4 regions of the Rhizobium sp. KNZ2-6A genome follow, and region 3 is predicted to be linked to each of the others. Evidence: predicted binding sites of a transcription regulator. Region 3 holds the regulator's gene; each other region holds the start of a gene.
The links. The regulator LexA, encoded in region 3, represses DNA repair genes until DNA is damaged. The targets are predictions, from matches to a motif close to TGTTCNNNNTGTGTTCNG.
Positions count from the first base shown of each region.

Region 1: the regulator LexA is predicted to act here: its motif matches at 2,010-2,027, upstream of dnaE (DNA polymerase III subunit alpha).
Region 2: the regulator LexA is predicted to act here: its motif matches at 1,990-2,007, upstream of dinB (DNA polymerase IV).
Region 4: the regulator LexA is predicted to act here: its motif matches at 2,079-2,096, upstream of ACPYOP_RS16350 (helicase-related protein).

Region 1 is NZ_JBNDIC010000007.1:54,390-58,160, reverse strand. Features, by position in the region: gene ACPYOP_RS07350 (lipoprotein-releasing ABC transporter permease subunit) at 1-60, shown strand, start outside; gene ACPYOP_RS07345 (ABC transporter ATP-binding protein) at 75-758, shown strand; gene ACPYOP_RS07340 (DUF5680 domain-containing protein) at 766-1,233, opposite strand; gene ACPYOP_RS07335 (hypothetical protein) at 1,313-1,906, opposite strand; gene dnaE (DNA polymerase III subunit alpha) at 2,263-3,771, shown strand, end outside.
Region 2 is NZ_JBNDIC010000003.1:204,209-207,979, reverse strand. Features, by position in the region: gene ACPYOP_RS03685 (hypothetical protein) at 1-283, opposite strand, end outside; gene ACPYOP_RS03680 (helix-turn-helix domain-containing protein) at 782-1,909, shown strand; gene dinB (DNA polymerase IV) at 2,127-3,224, shown strand; gene ACPYOP_RS03670 (ABC transporter substrate-binding protein) at 3,395-3,771, shown strand, end outside.
Region 3 is NZ_JBNDIC010000052.1:2,053-5,823, reverse strand. Features, by position in the region: gene ACPYOP_RS27010 (VOC family protein) at 1-536, opposite strand, end outside; gene lexA (transcriptional repressor LexA) at 960-1,682, shown strand; gene ACPYOP_RS27000 (ComEC/Rec2 family competence protein) at 1,663-3,771, opposite strand, start outside.
Region 4 is NZ_JBNDIC010000021.1:74,880-78,650, reverse strand. Features, by position in the region: gene ACPYOP_RS16350 (helicase-related protein) at 1-1,836, opposite strand, end outside; gene ACPYOP_RS16345 (DUF3309 family protein) at 3,074-3,229, shown strand; gene ACPYOP_RS16340 (YMGG-like glycine zipper-containing protein) at 3,276-3,530, shown strand; gene ACPYOP_RS16335 (hypothetical protein) at 3,675-3,771, shown strand, end outside.

The DNA of each region.
Region 1 (3,771 bases), on a different contig from region 3:
ATCTTTCCGGCCTGGCGTGCCTCGCGGCTCGATCCGGTGCAGGCGTTGCGCTACGAATAAGGAATCCGCATTTGATAAAACGCAACGTCGTTCTCCAGCTCTCTGGCGTGGAGCGTCATTATGGGCAGGGTGAGACGCGGCTGTCGATCCTGAAGGGGGCCGATTTCGCCTTGCGCAGCGGCGAGATCGTCGCGCTGGTTGCGCCTTCAGGCACGGGCAAGTCGACGCTGCTGCATGTGGCAGGCCTGCTGGAGCATCCCGATGGCGGCGAGGTGGTCGTCAATGGCCAGGCCTGCGAAGCCTTGTCCGATGAAAAGCGCACGGCCGTGCGCCGCGGCGAGATCGGCTTCGTCTATCAGTTCCATCATCTGTTGCCCGAATTCTCGGCGCTCGAGAACATCATGATGCCGCAGCTCATTTCCGGCCTGTCGCGCAAGGATGCGAGCGAGCGAGCCGCGCAGCTTCTCGACTATATGCGCATCGGTCACCGCGCCGATCACCGCCCGGCCGAACTGTCCGGTGGCGAGCAGCAGCGCGTCGCGATCGCCCGCGCGGTTGCCAACGCGCCGCTGGTGCTGCTGGCAGACGAGCCCACCGGCAATCTCGATCCGGAGACCGCGCATTACGTCTTCGATGCATTGGAAGCGCTGGTGCGTCAATCGGGCCTTGCGGCCTTGATCGCCACGCACAATCACGAGCTCGCCGCCCGCATGGATCGCCGCGTCACACTGAGCGACGGCAAGGTGGTCGAGGTCTGATTACTCGCTACGGAACGATCAGACCACCGCGATAATCCAGTTCGTAGGCTTTGCACTGGTTCACCACGATGGCTTCATGGCCGAAGAAATGGTCGCAGCCGCCAGTGCTGCGGTCGATATAGCGGCCATAGGCATGTTCAAACTCGAAGCCGCCGAGAAAACGCTTTTCATCCAGATAAAGACGCAGCAGCGATGCCTTGATCACCATGCCGGCGCGGGTGCCGTCGATCAGATCGGGCTCGATGATATGGCCGAAATAATTCATGGCCCAGACCGGCTCGTCGTCATGCCAGACCAGTTCCTGGCCGGCGAAATCCGTGCCGCCGAAATAGCTGTCGAGATAGCGCCAGCGGCCGCTTGCATAGCCGATGTCATGCGACCCGGTGCGGCAGGACGGCAGTCTCTCGCCATCGCCGACATAGGTCTCCGCCTTGGCGATGACAATAAAATCGTTCAGCTCGGCAAGATCCGGCATGACCCTCTCCAGGTTTGGTGAGTGGGCACGATGCCATTCAATGTGCTGGTTGTAAAGAACAAAAAGAGAACATTCTTGATTAACGGCTGCCTTCGCAAGCCTTCTCGCCAAAATCGTCCTGCCAGGCCTGAATGCTGACGGTCCTCGCTTCGGCCTTCAGCGCCTTGCCGTCCTTCGTCACCTTGCCGGTCAATACGTTATAGTCGCAGGTGTGACTGTTGTCCGGTTCGAGCGTATCGCGGGAACCGTAGGTATAGCCGGCCACCACGAAGCTGTTGTTGCGATGGGCAAGCGTCAGCGTCTGTTGCCAGCGATCGCGACCGATGGAGTCGTTCTGCGAGACGATCGCGATCGAACCGTTCGGCAGCGCCGAGATCGATGGTTCCTGGCCGACGATGCCGCCGGGCTCGACGCTACCCCATATTTTGTTCGGAGCGCGTGCGGCGAGCTTCAGCAAGGCGTGCTCGTCATCGCGTAGATAAATATTGATGCCGATCTGATTGTCAGCCTGATCATCCGAGGGGAGTGCCACCAGAAGGGCGAGATCCGGTTTGCCGTCCTTGTTCCAGTCTCCGATTGCGGCATCGATGATGCGGCCGGGCGCGGCGGTGTCTTCGGCGCGGGCCGTGGTTGCAAGCGAAAGCAGAATGAGCCCGCAGGCAAGCGATTTCATCGTGGTCTCCCTGTCCCCCATCTCCATAGCGCCAGACTGTTTCGGCGTCCATCGGAGAACGAAAGAGTCGCGTGATGAAATTTATTGATGCTCCTATTGACTTCCGAACAAAAATAGAACAAAAAAGAAACATAACGAGTAAGGAGCGCGTAAATGACCGATATCATTCGAGACGTTGCAGCATTCACCTCCATCGTCATGTTCGTTGCCAGCTTTTCCCTCATCATGATGGCGATGTAAGTTTTATCCCCGTTTGCACAGGCTGTTCCCATATTTGATGGGAGCAACTTCTGGACTTTACGATCCGCAATGCCGAAAATGTCACCGATTCATTTGGGCATGCGGAAGGGTTTGAGATGGCGGATATGGGTGGCAGCGGCACGGCGACGCCGGCCGGCGAAACGCCGGAATTTGTGCACCTCAGGGTTCATTCCGCTTATTCCCTGCTGGAGGGCGCGCTGCCGCTCAAGAAGATATTGGCCAAGGCGGTAGGCGACAGCCAGCCGGCCATCGCGATTACCGATACCAACAATCTTTTCGTTGCCCTCGAATTCTCGCAGAAGGCGATGGACGAAGGGCTGCAACCGATCATCGGCTGCCAGGTATCGATTGACATGGAAGATGGCGGCGAGGGCGAGAAGCGAGGGCCGCAGCAGGCGCTCGCCAAGCTGCCGTCCATCGTGCTGCTTGCCGCCACGGAGCGGGGCTATGAACGCCTGGTCGATCTCGTCAGCCGCGCCTATCTCGGCGGCGAAGGCAATGGTGCCGTTCACATCACCAGCTCATGGCTTGAAGAGATCGGCACGGAAGGCATGATCGCGCTGACCGGCTCGTTGAGCGGGCCGATCGATATGGCGCTGAAGGAGGGGCATGCCGCGCAGGCGCTCTCCCGCCTGCTGACCCTGAAGCGCCTGTTCGGCGACCGGCTCTATCTCGAATTGCAGCGGCATGGCACCTATGATCGCCGCCATGAGCAGAAGATGATCGCGATGGCCTACGAGCATGAGATTCCGCTCGTTGCAACCAATGAAGCCTTTTTTCCGACGCGTGACGATTACGATGCCCACGACGCGCTGATGGCGGTTGCCCACAACGCAATCGTCTCGGACGATACGCGTTTTCGCCTGACGCCAGATCATTATCTGAAGAGCCGAGCCGACATGGCGAAGCTTTTCGCCAATCTGCCGGAGGCACTGGAAAATACGGTCGAGATCGCCCGCCGCTGCTCCTTCATCCTGAATACGCGCAAGCCGATCCTGCCGCGTTTCACCGGCGCTACCGATGATGCGGAGGAGGCCGAGCGCGCCGAGTCGGCGGAGTTGCGCGCCCAGGCGGTCGAGGGGCTCGACCAGCGTCTCGCCTCGCTCGGCATGGCGCCGGGCTACGAGGAGAAAGAATATCGCGAGCGGCTGGAATTCGAACTCAGCGTTATCGAGCGCATGAAGTTTCCCGGCTACTTCCTGATCGTCGCCGACTTCATCAAATGGGCCAAGCGGCATGATATCCCGGTCGGCCCTGGCCGCGGCTCCGGCGCGGGCTCGCTGGTGGCTTACGCGCTCACCATCACCGACGTCGATCCATTGCGCTTCTCGCTGCTGTTCGAGCGCTTCCTCAATCCCGAACGCGTTTCGATGCCGGACTTCGATATCGACTTCTGCCAGGACCGGCGTGAAGAGGTGATCCGCTACGTGCAGGCCAAATATGGCCGCGAGCAGGTGGCGCAGATCATCACCTTCGGTTCGCTGCAGGCGCGCGCCGCGCTTCGCGACGTCGGCCGCGTGTTGGAAATGCCCTATGGCCAGGTCGACAAGATCTGCAAGCTCGTGCCGAACAATCCCGCCAATCCGACCCCGCTCAGCAAGGCG
Region 2 (3,771 bases), on a different contig from region 3:
TACGTCCAAAGCCGCTCGGCGTGCAGATATAGGGTGCCCCCTTGAAATATTCGTCGGAGGAAACCGTCGTCCTCTTGCGAATCTGACCGGTCCCATAAAAGTACATATTGCTTTCGCTTTTCTTCATGTACAGGTCGATGGTCTTGTACTTATATTTATTCATGGTTGCGGAGGCCGCATTTTCCGCCGTGTAGGCAAGAAAAACGGCGCACAAGCAAACAGAAGTCAAGGTTGATACAAGGCGAGAAAGATAAAACTTCGGATCAATCAGGTTTACTACCATTTGCTTACTTCCATATCCTCTATGTTCGTTTTCACATCCATTAAAATTATTTCGGTCTCTCGATAAAATTCTTGAAATTATTAGAGAATAATGCTTAAGTAACCGTTACAAGTATTGAAGTAAGGTTTGCGGCAATGCGACCCTCTCGGGTATTAGTTTTGCGTTCCTTGCGATGGCCGCCGGAGATCATCAGCCGGGCAGTTTGGCCTTTTGCCAAGCTGCTCGCCGCGCTGTCGAACAGAAACGTCTGCCTCCTCAAAGATGAGGACGTAGCCTGTCGGGCATTTATCCCTCTCTCTTGCTGTTACAATACGGAAACAGATTCGTTCCGGCATGAAAAGTTGGAAATCAGGCTGGATCTCACGAGAAGGCGGCTAATCCACAAACAAATGTGGTTTTAATATGATCAACTGGCGTTGGGGCCAGCTGCAGAATTTTCAATGAGCGCTGCAGCCGCGGCAAGTACAACACGCCATGTAGTGTCGAGGGGGCGCTACAATGATGTGGAGCAAAGCAGATATTCCATTTGAACAGCCCAAGGCTGTCGAGCGGCGCCGCTGGCTCCGTTCTCCTCAGGCACCGCTTTACAGTGAAGTCCCCGAAAGGACGGAGCTGGCGTCCCTGCCATTTTCAACGGAGGAGCTGCACCCCGATCGGCAATTTGCAGCCTGGCAGGAGCGCATGGCTCCGCTGATCGATATGCGGCTGCAAAATCAAGCAAAAGCATGTGAGCCGTTCGCGGTTAAGCAGGTCGCATGGAATCTCGAAGGTGTCCTGCTCATTCAGCAGGACACGCCGGCATTCAGTTTCGAACGCTCCCCGGAAAAGGTGCGCTTCAGCTCGATAGATCATTGGCAGATCACTTTTCTGCGCACCGGAAAGACTTGGACGAGCGTCAACGGCAAGGTTGTCGAAAACGAACCCGGCATGATGGAAATCCGGATGCTGGGCTGCCCCTTTTACGGACGGACCTTGCCGGCGCAATCCACGACATTGATCCTGCCATGCGATCTGTTTGCCGCCTATGGTGGGCTGCCGAGCGCCAGCAGCAATATTGTACTTGGAGGTCCGCGCGTCTCGTTACTTTCGAGTTACATGGATTTTCTCGAAGTCAATCTCCTTCGTTTGACCAGAGACGATCTTCCAGGCGTCAGGAACCAGCTTCGGGAGATGGTGTTCCATACGATCTCGCCCTTGGCGCACAGCCAGATCGATGGCGAAATATCGCAAAGCGGGTTGATGACCCGGGCAAGACACTTCATTCAGAACAATCTGGGATCCACGGAATTGACGCCGGAAACCCTAAGCCGTGAACTGGCGATTTCGCGGACCCGTCTTTACGAGCTGTTCCAGACTTCGAGCGGAGTGCTCAACTACATAAGAAGGAAACGGCTTCTGGCCGCGCGCGCCGCACTTAACGATCCCGCCGATGGTCGGAAAATCGGCGAAATCGCCGGTCAGTTCTGTTTCGAGTCCGCCGCCAACTTCTGCCGGGCCTTCACTCATGAGTTCGGCTACAATCCAAGCGAAGTGCGCAGGCATTCTCGGGATTTCAAGACGGAAGCGCCGTCGCGCACGGCCACGGTGTCGAGTTTCGATAACTGGCTCAGCACGCTTGGTCTCTGACAATCCAGGCCGGCAGCGACATCGCGAAGTCCTGCCCGGCAAGATCCGCAGCCGGTTTGATATCATCGCCAAGCGTGATATGTTCCGTATTTGTTCGGCCCTACCGCGATTTACGGCGGCGCTGAAAGCCTGGAGCATGATGCCGAAAAGTGTGAGCGGTTTTCGGACGACATCATGCTCAACCTACCTCGTTCCAGCGCGGATTGCCGAGACGATAATGAACGATATGAGCTCGCCGCCCGTCCGCAAAATCATCCATGTGGACATGGATGCCTTTTACGCGTCGGTCGAACAGCGCGACGATCCCGAACTGCGCGGCAAGCCGCTCGCGGTCGGCGGGTTCGCGGCGCGCGGCGTGGTGGCGGCGGCAAGCTATGAGGCCCGCGCCTTCGGCGTTCGCTCAGCCATGCCGTCGGTGACCGCCAAGCGCAAATGCCCGGATTTGATATTCGTGCCGCCGCGCTTCGACGTCTACAAGGCCGTATCGCAGCAGATCCGCGAGATCTTCGCCGAATATACGCCGCTGATCGAGCCATTGTCGCTCGACGAGGCATATCTCGACGTCACCGAAAACCTCAAGGGCATGGAGATCGCCACCGAGATCGCGCTGGAAATCCGGGCGAGGATCAAGCAGATCACCGGGCTCAATGCTTCCGCCGGCATCTCCTACAACAAGTTCCTCGCCAAGATGGCGAGCGATCTGAACAAGCCCAACGGCCAGGCGGTGATCACGCCGAAGAACGGGCCGGCATTTGTCGAGGCGCTGCCCGTCAGCAAATTCCATGGTGTGGGGCCTGCGACCGCCGAACGCATGCGCAAATACGGGATCGAAACCGGGCTCGATCTGAAATCAAAGTCCCTCGCCTTCCTGCAGGAGCATTTCGGAAAGTCCGGACCTTATTTCTACGGGATCGCCCGGGGCATCGACGAGCGCCAGGTGAGGCCCGACCGGATCCGCAAATCCGTCGGCGCGGAGGATACGTTTCCCGAAGATATCGACGACCTCGATCTGGCGACGGCGGAATTGCGGCCGCTCGCAGAGAAGGTCTGGCGCTACTGCGAAGCCAGCGGCATCAGCGGCAAGACGGTGACCGTGAAGATCAAGTACTCGGATTTCACGCAGGCGACACGCAGTCGGACGGCCTCTCTCCCGGTCGCTGACATGGGCGAAATCTTAGAAGCGGCATCCGCGCTTCTGGCGACCGTCCATCCGTTCAGACGGCCGGTTCGGCTACTCGGCGTCACGCTGTCATCCCTGACGAACGAAGAAACCGATGATGGCCGCTCGCAATCCCAGCTCGATCTCGGCTTCTGACGGTCGGTTACGGAAGCGATACCAGCGAATCTGGGATTTGTCCTGATCCGCGCGCGGAATCTGTAGAAATATGAGTAAATTCCTCTTGTTTGTGACCGGCCGGCAAGGCTATACCGCCGCGGGTGTTTTCACCCGTCCATATTTGGCCGCAAACAATCAGGATGTTTTTCGTGACCATATTGAAATCGCTTTTGGCCGTCCCGGCTCTTTGCGCGGCGCTCGGTCTTGCCGTACCGGCAGCATCTGCCGCATCCACCAGCTATCCCCTGACCATCGACAATTGCGGCGCCAAGGTCACATTCCAGAAAGCGCCGGAACGGGCGATCGGGCTCGGCCAGAACAGTGCCGAAATTCTTCTTTTGCTTGGCCTGCAGGACAAAATGGTCGGCACCGCCTTCTGGCCGAGCAAGGTTCTGCCCGAGCTCGCCGAGGCCAATTCCAAGGTCAAATTGCTGACCGTCGAGTTTCCGACGTTTGAATCGATCCTCTCGGAAAATCCCGATTTCGTGGCTGCGGCCTTACCAAGCCTGATGGGACCGAACAGCAA
Region 3 (3,771 bases):
ATGCCGGTCACGCCGTTTTCGTGACGCTCGAGCGCGCTGCGATCGGCCGGCAGCGGATTGATGCGCTGGCAGCAGAAGGCCAGGAAATCCGGCGCGCGCAGATCGGCCGCAAATGCGAGACGAAAACCGGCCGTGGTTTCCGTTCCATCCGGCATCTTCATCGGCCGGGAGAAATCCAGCATGCGCCCAGCCGAGATCGCGGCCGCATTGAAACGCTCGTCATCGCTAACGGCATCCTCCGTGCCGAAAACCAGGGCCGAAAATCCATCCTCGGCGACGCGGAAGCGATAGGCCTGGTCGCGCGCAACGAAGACATTGCCGTCGGCAATGCTCGTCTCGCATTGTTCCTGCGATGCTACGCCCAAAGGTTCGAGATAGGTCTTGTCGGCAAGGAAGACGCAGGCATTTTCCGTGCCGAAAGGATGGCGGGCATCCGGAGCCACCGTGAAGCCCAGCTTGCCCAGGCGCTCGCGCGCCAGAGCGATGTTGACGGTCGGCAGCACGAGATGATCAAGCGGATGCGGCGACAAAGTCATGGTCCTCCCTTGTTTGCCTGCGAGAGCAGATTTGCGCCCATACAATGCTCAATTCAAGACGAAAGCCAAGCTGTGAAGGCGCAAGAGAATGTGAGTCGGATGCACCCTGACAACGGGAACGCGCTGATTCTCAACTGTAGCCGGCTTAGGTGACAACCGTCGTCTTTATCCGCACTTGAAGTGAACAGGATAGAGGTGAAGCGTCCATAAAGCGAACAAAGCGGCATTTCTCATATTTATCGCTGAATTAGCGCGGATATAATTCCCGAGGAATTTCAAGCGATCCATTCGATGACGGCAATTATTTGATCGGCCCGGCGAAGCTTTACTGAAATTTAAGCACTTGCGGAACACATATGGAACATATAGTGTCCGTTCTGGATTTGTTTCACGACGATTTTCTTGATTTGGGGTTCCAAGACGATGTTGACTCGCAAGCAGCAGGAACTGCTTCTCTTCATTCACGAGCGGATGAAAGAGTCCGGTGTCCCGCCATCTTTCGACGAAATGAAGGACGCACTGGATCTGGCATCAAAATCCGGCATTCACCGTCTGATCACGGCGCTCGAGGAACGAGGCTTCATTCGCCGCTTGCCGAACAGGGCGCGAGCGCTCGAAGTCATCAAGCTGCCGGAGGCCTATAATTCGAGCCTGCAGCCGCGTCGTGGCTTTTCGCCGAGCGTTATCGAGGGCAGTCTCGGCAAATCTCAGCCGGTCGCGCCGCCCGCCCCGGCGAAAGTTGCCAACGACGACCAGAACAGTTCGGTATCGGTACCGGTCATGGGGCGCATCGCCGCCGGCGTTCCGATTTCCGCCATTCAGAACAATACGCATGACATTACCGTTCCCGCCGATATGCTCGGCTCCGGCGAGCATTATGCACTGGAGGTCAGGGGCGATTCGATGATCGACGCCGGAATTTTCGATGGCGACACGGTCATCATCCGCAATTCGACGACGGCCAATCCCGGCGATATCGTCGTTGCGCTCGTCGACGACGAAGAGGCGACGCTGAAGCGCTTCCGCCGCAAGGGCGCCTCCATCGCGCTGGAAGCCGCCAACCCAGCCTATGAAACCCGTATCTTCGGGCCGGATCGCGTCAAGGTCCAAGGGAAGCTCGTCGGCCTTATTCGGCGTTATCACTGACCGGTGATTTCAGCGTGATTGGCGTGGCGAACTTGTCTGCGCGCCAATCGTAAGTTCGATGCCGCGTCCATGGTCGCTGCGGGTTTTTGAATGCCGTCGAAACGGTTGGCGTATCTGCGCCGAGGGTCATTTCGAGAGAGCCAGTTCGCCGCAATGTTGCGCCGGTTATGAGCATTGCGCCGGAGCGGCAATGATCGAGCCGCAGCCGGATCGATGTGACGACGATTTGCGCGGTATCGCAAGCCGGCGGCAGATAGGCAGCATTTTCGATGGTGACCAACATGGCGCCATTATCGAGCATCGCCACGCACCACGCGCCCTTCTGACAGGCGAAACTTCCTTGCATCGTCCGATCCAGCGCCTCTTCCATTGCCTTGCGGACCGCTTTCTGTTCTTCGCTGCTTAATCGCCTACGGCGATCGGTCGTCTTGTTGATCTGCGGAAGCCGGCTGTCACTGGGGAGAATAATGGGAGGCTGGTGTTCGGTTGCGACCAGCGCCTTCTGCCATTGTTCGAAAATGAAGGCCTGCGGCCTTTCGCGATTTGTGGCGAGTATATCGTCCTGCCGCAGCGCAACCAGAACACCGTCCTCGGAAATCATCAGATCCGGCTTCGGCACGGCGGAGCCGAATGCAGCCACGCCAGTGGATGAAAGCAGCAACAGCAGGCCCAGATGGCGAAGCCGGCTCCGCAACATGGTCATGATCAGGAAGCCGGCAATGAAGGTCGGCATCAACCAGCCGGGTTGGCGGCCGAAGGTGATGTCGCCTCCCCAACCAGCCACGGTTTTGGCGATCAGGATGACGAGCTCCAGTCCCTCGCCGGTGACTTTCCAGAGTGGCCCGTCCAGGCCGAAGGGCATGAGCAGCATTGCCGCCATGCCGAACGGCATGACAATGAAAGAGACCACCGGCATGGCCGCGAGGTTGGCGGCAAGCCCATATGTCGCCAGCCGGTGAAAATGCTCGATCGAGAAGATGGCCGTCGATGCGCCACCGATGAACGAGGTCGACAGCACGCCACCGAAGAAGCGCGAGACGAAGAGCAGCGGGCTCAACAGACGGACACGCGAGAGGATGTTTTCGCGAGGCCGTCGTCGTTTCCATAGCGAATAGCCCGAGACCAGCGCCAGCGTCGCGGCATAGGACATCTGAAAGCTTGGGCCCAGCACCTGCGACGGCGACAGAATGAGGATGACGATGGCAGATAGCGCGACATTGCGAAGGCTGAGCGACGGCCGATCGAAAAGCACGGCCACCAGCATGATCGCCATCATGATGAAAGCGCGCTCAGCGGATACGCCAAAACCCGAAATGAGGTAGTAGGCCGTCACCGTCAAAAGCGCGCCGAAGGCGGCGAATTTCTTGGTCGGCCATGCCTGCGCAACTCCCGGAAACAAGCTGAACAGATAGCGCAGGCCGACATAGAAGATGCCGGCCGACAGCGCCATGTTCAGGCCTGAAATTGCAATGATGTGAGTGAGACCGGCAATTCGCAGCGACTCGGTCGTATCCTTGGAGATCGCACGTCTCTCATCGGTGACGAGCGCCGCGGCAAAGGCGCCCGTATCTCCCGGCAAGGTTTCCCTGATCCTGTCGCCAATGCCGTTGCGCAGGCCGGCAAGCCAGATATCAGCCTTGTCCAACAGCGAATTTGCACTATCACCGGATGGAGATAGCAAGTCTGGGCTGCCATAAGCGAAACCATTCGCACCGATGCCATTGAAATAGGAGCTGAAGGCGAAATCGTTGAGGCCAGGTAGAGCCGGCCCGGACGGCGGCGTCAAACGCGCCCTGCCCTGGATGCGGTCGCCGAGGTCGAACGGTTTTACCTGCTTGCGTATGAAGATCGTGACCCGTTCCGGCGAACGGCGAATCGTAGGCTTTTCCGTCGCCTCGACCCGGACGACATAGCGCCAGCCTCCATTGTCATAGGATTCACGTCGCTCGACGCTGCCCGTGACGGTCGTGGTCACCGCCGAGTCGAGCATGACAGTGGAAGCCCGCCAGCTTTCCCATTGAGCCAGCGTCATGCCGAGGCAAATGAGCATGCCGGCGAAAAGCAGGTGGCGAAACAGCCTTCCCGCTTC
Region 4 (3,771 bases), on a different contig from region 3:
GTTCACGAAGCGCTCGATGCGCGAGGCGACATGATCGCGCGCATGGCCCGTCAGCTGCTCGTCGGCAAGCAGGATGACGCGCGGACGCATGACATGATCGCTCCCCGACAGGCGCGCCACGGGATCGCCGAGCCAGCGCACGAGTCCATCGGCGCTGATCGCAAGATCGCTGTTGCCAGCCGCATGCAGGCGCGCGGCGCGCGCCTCGAATTCCAGAGACAGCGCCTTCTGGGAGGCTGTCTGGACGGCCTTCGCATCCGGCCCCTCGGTGCCCGCAACAGGCGTGAACCGGAAACCGGTCAACTGTCCCACATGATGCCCTTCAACGAAGACATCCCCATTCACACTGATTTCAGCTTCCAGCATCGCATTCTCTCTCAGGCGCTTCATGAGCACAGATGTCCTGCGATCAACAAAGCGTTTCGTCAACCTCTCATGTAACGCGTCGGACAATCGATCTTCGATTTCCCGCGTCTTTTCTTGCCAGTGTGTCGGATCGGCAAGCCAACCGGGCCGGTTCGACACATAGGTCCAAGTCCTTATCTGCGCGATTCGCGCCGAAAGCGTGTCGATCTCGCCATCCGTCCGATCGGCGCGATGCACCTGTTCGGCCAGGAAATCCTCTTTCACCGTGCCATAGCGCACCAGATCGGAAAAGAGGGCGGCAATGAGATCGGCGTGCTGGGCAGGCGTAATGCGCCGATAGTCGGGAAGCGCGCAGGCCTCCCATAATTTCTCAACCCGAGCCGGGTTGCTGGCAAGATCGACTATCTCCAGATCGCGTGACAAATATTCCAACGCCTGCTGGTCTACCGCAGGCAGCGCCCGCGTCAACCCCTGCACGCGCGGCGCGTCTTCCAAACTGGCGCGCAGCGCCGCGATCGAGGAAAAATTCAAAGCCTTGGTGCGCCACTGCAGCACCTTCACCATGTCGAATTCGTGTCCCTCGATCCGGCGCACCAGTTCGTCGTCGAAAGGATCGACCTGTCCGGTCACTCCGAAGGTGCCGTCCTTCAGGTGGCGGCCGGCGCGGCCAGCGACCTGGCCAAGCTCGGCGGGATTGAGGTTGCGGAATTGATAGCCGTCGAACTTGCGGTCCTGGGCGAAGGCGACATGATCGACATCGAGATTGAGGCCCATGCCGATCGCATCGGTCGCGACCAGATATTCGACATCGCCGGCCTGGTAGAGCGCCACCTGCGCATTGCGCGTACGTGGGCTGAGCGCGCCGAGAACGACGGCGGCGCCGCCGCGCTGGCGGCGGATGAGCTCAGCGATCGCGTAGACCTCATCGGCGGAAAAAGCCACGATCGCGGTGCGCTGCGGCAAGCGCGTGATCTTCTTCTGCCCGGCATAGAAAAGATGCGACAGCCGCGGCCGCTCCAGGACGGTGATCCCGGGCAAGAGCTGTTCGAGGATGGGCCGCATCGTGCCGGCCCCCAATAGCAGCGTCTCGTCCCGGCCGCGCAGGTGCAGGATGCGGTCCGTGAAGATGTGGCCGCGCTCGAGATCCCCGGCAAGCTGAACCTCGTCGATGGCGACGAAGGAAGCACGCGTCTCGCGCGGCATGGCTTCGACGGTGCAGACGGAAAAGCGGGCATTGGGCGGCGATATTTTTTCCTCGCCCGTGACAAGCGCCACATGCTGGACCCCAACCTTCTCGACGACGCGCGTATAGACCTCGCGCGCCAGCAGCCGCAGCGGCAGGCCGATCACGCCGCTGCCGTGCGCCACCATGCGTTCGATGGCATAATGGGTCTTGCCGGTATTGGTCGGTCCGAGCACCGCGGTCACGCCGCGTCCGCTCAGGATCATGGGCTGCGAAGTCTGTGTCATTGGTCCGTGCATGGGCGAGAAACCACCGTCTTTCGATCAGCAAGTTCCCCAAGGAGGAAACGAAGAGATGACGACCATATGCGACAAAGGCAAGACCTGAATAAAAAAACAGCCGCAGCAACAATCGATTTCATTATTGATGGCTTCAACCATAAGCTACATTAATCCTGCATCTAATGCGAGTCCCGACGATTTCCGGAACAGCTTGAGAACGAATCGGAGACGAATCGCTGACTCGCTGTCGTTCTTTTTTTGTTCACTACAACATATGGATTTCGATGAAAAGACTGACACCAAATGCTGAATCTCGTTTCCGTGCCTTTTCCCTGAGAAAGGGAGTCAGGCAGAGAATCCGAAGCCGGCGAAAATCAGCGTTTTTCGTAGTTAATTATTTGTAAATAATGCAGCTTCCCGGAATGCCGCTCCTTCCATTAAGATTCGGGCCAAAGCCGGAACGAATCGGCGACGAATCGCGGATTCCAGCCGATTCTGCTTTTGTTCCACACAATATCTAGCGCTTCCTGGACCAGAACCCATAGGACTCCGAATGGTTGAACCCACGATTCGAGCCGAATCTGCAATTGCGATCAATCTTTTAACGAGCGCAAATATAATGAATCTGGAAACACACGCATAAGCTGTTCGTATCGGCGCCTCGATCGAGGCCAACGCGAAGCGGATTTCACGGCTACATATTTGTATTTCGCCAGGACAGCATTGAGACATGGAAAGCGGCGCGGGCGCAGGACGCCTCCACCGGCCTATTCCGCGCGAACCGATGGGGGCATGAAGGCATCATCCTGTGAACACCCGCCTTCCACTGGATTTCGCTCAGTTTGCACGCCCGGGACGTACAAAAAGGCCCGGCCATTAACCAAAGTCCAAAGGCAGAACGAATCGCCGACGAATCACGGACAGGCTTCTTTTCTCGTTTCGTTCACCGCAACATATTGTATTTTAATAGTATTTTAACCATAAGAACGGGTCGTGGCTCCGCCCTCCTACGCCCGCTTCGTGCCGCCGCGTTAATATCTGGCTGAATGCCGCGCCGCCGGCACCTAGCCATTTTTATTTCTTAGCCGGAACAATTTTCGGCGACGCAAGTTTCTATCTGCAGAATTGGGGAACTCCGCCCATTCGCTAAGGAACCGATTCGAACTGGAGCCGCTGGAGCATAGAGCCGGATTGAATGACATTGCCGGCGCTATTCAAGCGATGGACATGGAGGAGACATATCATGCTTGGTACGGTATTGCTTGTCATACTGATTCTGCTGCTGATCGGCGCACTGCCCAGCTGGGGTTACAGCCGGGCATGGGGGTACGGTCCATCGGGCGGTCTCGGGCTTGTTCTCGTCATTGTCCTCATTTTGTTATTGATGGGGCGGATCTGATCCGCGGGTCAATGTTCAAACTTCACAACACCAGGGAGCTAACACCATGAAGAAGATCATCGTCGCGATCGCCCTTGTCGGCGCTTTAGCGTCGTGCACGGCAACGGAAAAAGGGACTGCCATCGGTGCCGGCACCGGCGCCCTGATCGGCGGCGTGGCCACCCATAGCTGGGGCGGCGCGGCAGTCGGCGCTGTTGCCGGCGGCGTCGTCGGCAATCTTATCGGACGCTCCCATGAGCGCCGCGGCTATTGCATCTATCGCGATCGCTACGGCAATCGCTACGAGGCTCGTTGCCGCTAAGGCTTGACCGCTCGTGACCGGCCGCTTTTGCGGCTCGGTCGCGAACATCGGAGCAGGCTCCGGAAGCCGGATTTTCTGAAGGAATCCTCTTCCCGCGCGATCGGCCGCGGGAAGGGAGCAGTGTTTTGAGAAAGGAACGGCACCATGGCCGCAATCATCGCAAGCATTGCAGCACTCGCGCTCATCGGCACCACTTTTTACGCGCTCGGAAGCGCGGCAAGAGCGCGGGACAAAGAGAGAA